DNA from 2 places in the Arthrobacter sp. efr-133-TYG-104 genome. Region 2 is predicted to be linked to the other one. Evidence: predicted binding sites of a transcription regulator. Region 2 holds the regulator's gene; the other holds the start of a gene.
The links. Region 2 encodes LexA, which represses DNA repair genes until DNA is damaged. Its sites were predicted from a motif close to TCGAACANNTGTTCGA; they were not measured.
Positions count from the first base shown of each region.

Region 1 (4,827 bases), on a different contig from region 2:
GCCTCTACAGCTATACGACGGCCAGCCGGCTCTCGACGTCGGAAGCGGACGGGTTGGTGGCGGCCGTTCCGTCGGGGAAGAGCACGGTGGGGACAGTGCGGTTGCCCCCGTTGAGCTGCTCGACGAGCTCGGCAGTGCCTTCGACTTCTTCGATATTGACTTCGGTGTAACCGATGCCCTTGGCGTCCAGCTGCTTCTTCAGGCGGTTGCAGTATCCGCACCATGTGGTCGAGAACATTGTGATGGTGCCGGATTCGGGAGTGAAGTCCATGGGCTCTCCTCTGTAGGTATTCTTGCGGCTGCAGGTAGCTGTAGCCCTTGATGGGTCCGTTCGTACCAACGGTATCCCGGCACTGAAAAATTCCCCGCCTCGGTGACCTGCTGGTGCCCCGCCCGGGTAAAGGGCAGACTGTTGGCATGTGTGGACGTTATGTGATGGCTCGTGCGGTGGGGGATTTGCTCGCCGACTTTGATGCTGAACTGGACAGCGAGAATGCCCGCAAGGAGATCGCCCTCGAAAAGTCCTGGAACGTGGCGCCGACCGATGCCGTTCCTATAGTGCTGGAACGGCTACTCGACGACGGGCCGAAGCGGCAGTTGCATGTTGCCAAATGGGGATTGGTGCCGTCCTGGGCCAAGGATGCCAAAGGCGGTGCCCGGCTCATTAATGCACGCAGTGAAACTGTCCTTGAAAAGCCCTCGTTCCGGAAAGCCGCTGCTGCCCGGCGTTGCGCCGTCCCGGCGGACGGGTATTACGAGTGGAAGAAGGGTGAAGGCAAGAGCAAGCAACCGTACTATGTGCACCCTGGGAACGGTGCGGCGTTGGCGTTCGCCGGGTTGTATGAGTGGTGGAAAGACCCATCGGCCGCTGAGGACGATCCCGGCCGGTGGCTGCTGTCCATGTCCATCCTCACAGCCGATACTCCAACCGCTGAATCCGCCCAGACCAGGCGGAGCGCTTCGGTGTTCGATGAACTGACAACCCTCCATGACCGCGTGCCGCTGCCCATGAGCAGGGAAACCATGCAAGCGTGGCTCGATCCGCGGGAGAAGGATGCCGCGGGTCTTGTGGAGATGGTCCGTTCGAGGGCGCACGACGCCGCCGCCGACTGGACGCTGGACCCGGTGGGCACCGCCGTCGGAAATGTCAGGAACAATTCCCCGGAACTGATCGAACCCGTCCAGGGCCTGTTCTAGCCCGTTCTTCGCCGGCTTCCCTGCGACGCCTCAGAGTGCCTCAGCGACTGGCACGCCTGACTGGAAATCCCTGCCGTCGGCTTCGCTGAAGGCTGTCATGATGTGGCCTTTGCTGAGCCCGTGGATGGCGGAGGCAGGGAAATTGCCGGTGATGACGTTGCCGGAGTGCTCCACGCCCTTGATGTCGTAGTTCTCCTCCGCGCTGAGGGAGTGATTGAACGAGAAGAACGACACTGCTTCGCCGTTCATGAATTCAATGCCGAGCCTGCGCTGGGAGGAATAGTCGGGGCTGGCCGCGACAAGGCCTACAACGTAAGCGCCGGAGCCCGGTATGGTGCCGTCGATTTCAAACCGGGCCACGAGGTTGCCGGCAGTGGCGGTGATGCTGACCTGCTTCAAGAGTGCGTCGTGGGTGCTCATGCCCCAATCCTGCTCTGTGGGCTCCCCGCCGTCCACCCCTGAACTTCGAAGTAGGTTTTGTCGCCTGGGCGTCGTAAACTTGAAGTATTCGAACATACTTTCGAATAGACAATTCGAATGGGCAGGCAAGGAGCGTGGAGATGGGGCTGTTCAGCGAGTCCGTGGACGTCACCTGCACCGACACCGGCCAGCCGCAGGCGGTCCAATGGAAAGGGACCCGGTACACAGTCTGCAGCGAACCCATCCGATGGTTCGAACGGCGCCAATGGTGGGCCGAAGAAAACCGGGCACCCCTCGGCAGCGGAGCCGGCCTGGTAGACCACGAGATCTGGCGGGTGCAACTCCAACCCGCACATGAGGCCACCGACTCCACCCGCACCATCACCCTCGACCTTGTCCGCTACGTTGGCAGCCACACAAGCAACCGGTGGAGACTCCTGCGCATCCACGACGCCGCACCAGCCAAGGCCGTCGAACCCGATGAAGCAGCGTGACCCTTGAGCTTCACCCACTTGCACGTCTCCACGGCATTCAGCGCACACTACGGCGTCTCCTGGCCCGATGAACTGGCCCAAACCGCAGCCGCAGACGGCGCAACAGCGCTCGCCTGCACAGACCGCGACGGCCTCTACGGCACCGTCAAACACCTCAAAGCCTGCATGAGCGCCGGCATCGACCCCATCGTCGGGGTCGACCTCGCGGTCTTCGACGACGACGGCGACCACCGCACCCAAGTCGCGGGCCGCGTCGTCGTACTCGCCCACGGGAACAACAACGGCGCAGGCTACCGCGCCCTCTGCCGCCTCGTCTCCGACGCCCACGCCCGCACCTCCGGAAAAGCCGGAGGCGCCATCCCCGCAGCAGTGACCCGTGCCGAACTCGCTTCAAGGACCTTGGACCCGAAAACCCTCAAACCGGTCCTCACCGTCCTGATCGGGCCCGACTCGGACGCCGGACGGGCCATGGGCGGACGCAAATACCTCAGGCCCCGCACCCTGTTCAAACAATGGATCGACGCCATGCCGCCAGGTACCGTCGTCGCCGAAGTTGTTTCCCACCTCAGCGCCCCAGGAATACCGCTCAGCACAGCCCACGCCGTCCGCATGCTCAAGCTCGCCCTGGAATACAACGTCCCCGCCGTCCTCACCAACGCGGTCCGCTACTGCGCCCAAGACGGCGCCCCCACGGCAGATGTCCTCGACTCCGCACGGACACTGAAATCACTCCCCGAACTCACCTCCGAGCCACTGCTCCAACCCACCGGACAGGGATGGCTCAAAAACGGGCAACAAATGCTCCAGCTGGGCAAAGAAATCATGCATGCAGCCGGACAAGGACAAACCGGGCTCCACAAATTACTCGCTAACACAGAAGCGCTCGCCGACAAATGCCGCATGGACCCCGTGGGAGACATGGGATGGAAGAAGCCCGTGGTTCCCGAGTCATCCATCATCGGAATCGACTGCGACCCCATGATGGAACTCTCCCAGCGATGCGAAGCGGGAATCACCCGCAGATTCCCAGGCATCAAAGGCCCGGCAAGAGAACAGCTGCGCTCGCGGTTGGACCATGAGCTGGGGATCATTGGAAAGCTCGGATTCGCCCCGTACTTCCTGACCGTGGCTGAAGTCTCGCGGATGATCATCGCCATGGATGTCAGGGTTGCAGCACGCGGTTCAGGGGCATCGAGCCTGGTGAACTACCTGATCGATATCAGCCAAGTAGACCCAATCCGGCATGACCTCATTTTTGAACGATTCCTGTCAAGCCGACGGTCAACACTTCCGGACATCGACCTCGATGTTGAAAGTGCCGAACGGCACAACGTGTATCAGAAGATCTTTGAACGTTTCGGGCAGGAACGCGTCACCCTGATGAGCATGCAAAACGGCTACAGGGCCCGGGGAGCCGTGCGGGATGCGGGAATGGCATTGGGGATGGGTGAAGGCGAAATCGGGGAAATTGCCAAACAGCTGTGGAGGTTTTCGGCCCGTCATTTCCGTGAAGCACTGGTGGAGAAGCCGGAACTGAGGGATTTTGCCGGCAGGGTGGAACGCAGTGGCCATGAAGAAAACCAGCAGCTGGACCTTCTGGTGGACCTCACCGAGAGGCTGGACCGGTTGCCCAGACACATTTCCATGCACCCGTGCGGGGTGATTTTGGGAGACGCCACGCTGTTGGATCGGACGCCTGTGCAACCAAGCGGGTTGGGGCTGCCTATGAGCCAGTTCGACAAACATGACATGGATCCCATGGGCATGCTCAAGCTCGATGTCCTGGGCGTACGGATGCAAAGCGCCATGGCCTATGCCGTCCGGGAGGTCATTCGCTTGCACCCTTCCAAAGCCGACGTTGTGGAAGCCGGAAACCATCCGGTGGGCCCTGACGGTTCAGGTCCGGACTATATCGCCCCGGATGGCAGGATCGAGCTCAATGCGGTGCCGTTCGACGACGAACCTACTTATGAGCTGATCCGCAGTACCCACACGCTGGGCTGTTTCCAGATTGAATCTCCAGGGCAGCGGGAGCTCATCGGGAAAATGGCCCCCCGCGAGTTCAATGACCTCATTATCGATATCTCCTTGTTCCGGCCCGGGCCCATGAAATCGGACATGGTGCGGCCCTTCTTGGAGCACAGGCACGGATTTGCTCCTGAAATCTATCCACACCCGGACCTCAAGCCTGCACTGCAGGAAACCCACGGAGTAACTGTCTTCCACGAACAGATCCTCAGGACCTTCCACATCATGACAGGGTGCGGACTGGACACGGCAGATGAGTTCCGGCGAGCCCTGGGCGATGAAATCCTTGAGCCTGAGGTCGAGAAGCAGTTCCGACGCGACGCGATCAAGAAATATCCTCCAGAGGTCGTGGACAAAGTGTGGGCAACGTTGAAGGCCTTCGGCAGCTTTGGTTTTTGCAAAGCCCACGGTGCCGCCTTCGCGGTGCCCACCTATCAATCAGCATGGCTCAAGGCCCATCATCCCGAGGCATTTCTGGCCGGCTTGTGGGAACACGATCCCGGCATGTACCCCAAGCGCCTCCTGGTCGCCGAAGCGCGGCGATTGGGGATCCCCATCCTGCCCTTGGACATTAACCGCAGCCAGGCTGAATACCGGGTGGAAAAAATCCAGGAAGGCAAGGACGCCGGCAAGCTGGGAATCCGGTTGAGCCTGAACGGTATCTATGGGCTCTCAGGAGCTGAACTGC
Region 1 covers NZ_JARVTA010000017.1:77,946-82,772, forward strand. The annotation lists gene QRN04_RS13380 (mycoredoxin) at 11-271, opposite strand; gene QRN04_RS13385 (SOS response-associated peptidase) at 418-1,197, shown strand; gene QRN04_RS13390 (hypothetical protein) at 1,228-1,617, opposite strand; gene QRN04_RS13395 (DUF6504 family protein) at 1,758-2,111, shown strand; gene QRN04_RS13400 (DNA polymerase III subunit alpha) at 2,115-4,827, shown strand, end outside.
Region 1: a site for LexA is predicted at 1,706-1,721, ahead of QRN04_RS13395 (DUF6504 family protein). Genes of this name have one in related genera too.

Region 2 (4,827 bases):
GAGTCATTCGTCAGTAATGGTTGAGAATGTCGCGGCGGACGCCGTCGAGTCGGTGGGGGAGAAGTTCACCCTGGAATTGCTGGACCGCGCTGTCTCCGGCATGGGTGGTCAAAGCCGTGCCGGCCAGCATGAGATGGCCAAGCACGTCGCCCGGGCCATTGAAACCGGTGAGCATTTGCTGGTCCAAGCCGGAACGGGAACAGGTAAGTCCTTGGCTTACCTGATTCCTTTGATCGCCCATTCCATGGTCAGCAACAAACCGACACTGGTGTCCACCGCAACCCTGGCGTTGCAGACGCAGATCGTTGGCCGGGACCTTCCCCGGTTGCTGGAAACGATCAGCCCTGCGCTTGAACGCCCGGTCAACGTTGCGCTGGTCAAAGGCCGGGCCAACTACGTCTGCTTGCAGAAGCTCGACGGCGGATTTCCCAGCGAGGAGCCCTCCGAGGGCCAACTGTTCTCACTCGGTGAGGACACCAGCGTCCCGCACTTCGCCGCCTCCATGGGGGGACCTTCGTCCCAACTTGGCAAGGAAGTGGTGCGGCTTCGGGAGTGGGCGGAAAAGACCACCACGGGGGACCGGGATGAGCTCATGCCCGGCGTGACGGACAGGGCATGGCGCCAGGTGTCCGTCACGTCCATGGAGTGCCTGGGGGCACAGAAGTGTCCGATGGCTGAGGAGTGCTTCAGTGAGCTGGCGCGATCCCGCGCTGGGGAGGCCGACGTCGTCGTGACGAATCACGCGATGCTGGCCGTCAGCGCCTTCGAGGGCCTCGCTGTTCTGCCCGAGTACGACGTCGTTGTGGTGGATGAGGCACACGAGCTACAGGACCGCGTCACGGGCGCAGTCTCGGGCCAGCTCTCAGTCGCCATGGTCCATGCTGCAGCTTCAAGTGCCCGAAAGCACACCGCCATCACCGTTGATGCACTCAACGCCGCTGCCGATCGATTGGATATGGCGATCGCCGGAGCGCCGAACGGGCTGCTGCCCAACGGACTCGATGACGAACAACTCGATTGCCTGGACCAGTTGCGCGAGGCAACGCGCGCAGCGCTCTCGGATTCGAAGCCGGATTCCTCGGGATCAAACTCTGCCGACGGCGGGAGGCAGCTGGCGCGCTCGCGGCTCATGCTCATCCTGGAACTCTGCGAACGGCTGCTCGCCGCCAAGGAGAATCGGGAGGTGGTCTGGTTCTCGCGCAACAGCACCTTCGACCCCCAGCAGGGGTACTCCCAGCCGGACGAGACCGCACCGGCCCTCATCAATATCGCGCCCCTGAGCGTCGCGGGAAGGCTCCGGGAAGGCCTGTTCACGGGCCATACAGTAGTACTGACGTCGGCTACGTTGGCAATCGGTGCTGCGTTCGAACCTGCGGCCGGCGGGCTGGGCCTCTTGGGCGACGGCGCGCCGAGTTGGACCGGGATCGACGTCGGTTCCCCCTTTGACTACCCCAAACAGGGGGTCCTCTACGTGGCGAAACACCTGCCGAAGCCAGGCCGCGGTACTTCCTTGGAGGCCTTGGATGAATTGGAGGACCTGATTCGGGCCTCCGGCGGCGGGGCCTTGTGCCTCTTCTCCTCGCGCCGGGCCGCGGAAGAAGCCGCTGATGCCATGCGGCTGCGGCTGGATGTGGATATCCTCTGCCAAGGCGAGTCCACAATGGCGGCCCTGGTCAAGCAATTCGCCGACGAGCCGGACACTTGCCTGTTCGGAACCATGTCTCTGTGGCAAGGAGTGGACGTTCCGGGAGGTTCCTGCCGCCTGGTGGTGATTGACCGTATTCCTTTCCCCCGCCCGGACGACCCGTTGATGACGGCGCGCTCCAGAGCAGTCGCACAATCCGGCGGCAACGGCTTCATGGCAGTCTCGGCGACACACGCGGCCATCCGTTTGGCACAAGGCGCGGGCCGGCTCATCCGCTCCACAGGGGACCGGGGAGTTGTGGCGGTCTTGGATCCCAGGCTTTCGACAGAACGCTACGGGGCGTTCCTGCGGGCAGCACTGCCGCCGTTCTGGCCCACGGTGGACCGAACGGTGGTAAGGGGTGTACTGGAGCGCCTGAGTAGGAAGAGCGCCTGAGTAGGAACTGCGCCTAGAGGGAACTGCGCCTACAGGGAACGCAGTACCGAGACGACCTTGCCCATAATGGTGGCCTGATCACCGAGGATGGGCTCATATTGGGTGTTTTGTGGCAGCAACCACGTGTGGCCGTCCCGTTGGCGGAACGTCTTCACGGTTGCTTCGTCATCCAAGAGGGCAGCGACGATGTCGCCGTTGATGGCGTCGTTTTGCCGTCGCACCACCACCCAGTCACCGTCGCAGATGGCGGCGTCGATCATTGAATCTCCGGCAACCTTGAGCATGAACAGTTCGCCGTGTCCCACGAGCTGTCGTGGCAGGGGAAGGACATCTTCCACTGTCTGATCGGCCAGGATCGGCCCACCGGCTGCGATGCGGCCTACCAACGGCACCATGGCTGTGTCGCTGGCGCTGGCCAGTTCGGTGACCGCGAGCCCACCGGCACTCCGAAGGCGGGCAGGTTCCTCAACCCCGGGAATGGGCCCGCCGCCGTCGAGGGTCAAGGGCATCAGGACTTCCATTGCCCGAGGGCGCTTGGGGTCCCTGCGAAGGTAGCCCAGCTTCTCCAGCTGGGTCAGCTGGTGGGTCACGCTGGAAAGGCTCGCAAGGCCCACCGTATCCCCGATCTCACGCATGCTGGGCGGATATCCATTGTCATTGACCGAGCGCTGGATGGTCTCGAGGATCTTCTTCTGCCGGACCGTCAGGCTCTTGGGGCTCTTTTGAGGCTGTTGGCTACGCAGGGGAGCGCTACCTCCTGTGGCTTTCGCTGCCATGTTTGCCAATGCCTTTCCGTCCGGACCGGGCGCGATACGGACCGCGCCGATGATGCCGGGCCTAAAAAATGTCAGACCCTGTTGGTTCACTGAAACAGTGGCTGCTTCTTCCATCAAACGTAGGGCAGGCACGGACCTTTATCAAACATTTGTTCTAGCGAGTCTCGACACCGTTCGTTGATAAGTGCTAAAAAGGTCTTAGCAAGGTTCGAATATGTGTTCTAACAACACCGCAAACCGTGCCGATGTTCGAAGAAAGTGTTCGAACGGTTCGGGTGGCGTCGGGAGAGCATACGGAATTGACCGCCGCGCATCGGACACCGGGGCACGGCAATCGCTCAGAAGGGCAAAGCTCATGTCTGCAATATCAACGCTTGAGGGTCTTCTCGGAGGGCCAGCGCCTGCACTTGCAGTTGCGCAGTCGGCACCAGTCATGGACGTGAAATCGAAGTCCACGCGGCTTCGCCTGACGCGCAGGGGGCGGATCGTCTTCTTCGGCATCCCCGCAATGCTGCTGGTGGCCGCGTTGATCACCCTTCTTGGCTTCGTCACTTCCCCGGCAAAAGCCTCGGACACCCAGGCTCAACTGCGTCCACCGGTTGCGATCTCCGTCACGGTTCAGCCCGGGGAGTCCCTGTGGGGCATCGCGGGGGCGGCCGCGCCCGGCCGGGATCCCAGGGATGTCATTGCCGAGATCATCCAGCTAAATGACCTCAGCGGCGGCAGCATCCATCCCGGCCAGAAGTTGTTCGTTCCAGCCGGCTAGAGGGCCGTGCCCAGGGAATCTGGCAAGTGTCCGGGCATACCCGTCGCGCGGTCCAAGGGGTCACAGTTACGCACCCATCCACGGAGGCCCTTAAACTGGAAACTGTGAGTGACAAGCTTGAGCGACTCGACCGACTTCCCCTCCGGACCAACCTGCGTGGACTGAGCCCTTACGGGGCGCCGCAGCTGGATGTGCCTGTTCTACTCAATGTCAATGAGAACACCCATGGCGTGCCGGTGGATGTCCAGGCAGCCATTACGGAGGCGGTCGCAGCCGCGGCCACTGGACTCAACCGCTACCCCGACAGGGAGTTCACGGAGCTGCGCCAGGCCTTGGCGGAATATCTCGGTCACGGGCTCGCTCCGGAGAACATCTGGGCGGCCAATGGCTCAAATGAAGTACTGCAACAAGTCCTCCAGGCCTTCGGCGGTCCTGGCCGCAAGGCTCTGGGTTTCCCGCCCACGTACTCCATGTATCCGCTGCTGGCCAGCGGCACTGACACCGAATACGTCCGCGGTTTCCGCGCGGCGGACTACGGCTTGGATGCGGCCTCTGCCGCGGCGCAAGTACGCGACACCGCCGCGAACATTGTTTTTCTCTGCTCTCCCAACAACCCCACGGGGACCGGGCTTACTCTCGACGTCGTCGAGGCCGTGTACAACGCCGGTGAAGCAAGCCAGGCCATAGTGATCGTTGACGAGGCCTACCACGAGTTTGCGCACGACAACACGCCCAGTGCCCTGACCTTGCTGCCAGGCCGCGAGCGGTTGATCGTTTCCCGAACCATGAGCAAGGCGTTCGCCTTGGCTGGCGCCCGTCTCGGTTACATGGCAGCCGCACCGGAGGTCACCGACGCGATTCGGCTCGTCAGGCTCCCGTACCACTTGTCCGCGATCACCCAGGCGACTGCCCTGGCCGCGCTGAACCACCGTGAGGCCTTGATGGCTGACGTTGAAGACATCAAGATTCAGCGCGATCGTATTGTGACTGAGCTCTTGCGGATGGGCCTTAAGCCGTCGGTGTCTGACTCGAACTATGTCTTCTTCGGTGGCTTGGACAACCCGCATGAAGTGTGGCAGGGGCTTCTCGACGCCGGTGTACTGATTCGCGACGTCGGTATCCCGGGCCACCTGAGGGTGACAGCGGGTACTGAGAAGGAGACCACTGTCTTCCTTGAGGCCCTGGAATCCCTGCTGCACGGACCA
Region 2 covers NZ_JARVTA010000018.1:104,371-109,197, forward strand. The annotation lists gene hflX (GTPase HflX) at 1-24, shown strand, start outside; gene QRN04_RS13955 (ATP-dependent DNA helicase) at 17-2,080, shown strand; gene lexA (transcriptional repressor LexA) at 2,110-2,856, opposite strand; gene QRN04_RS13965 (LysM peptidoglycan-binding domain-containing protein) at 3,290-3,622, shown strand; gene QRN04_RS13970 (histidinol-phosphate transaminase) at 3,727-4,827, shown strand, end outside.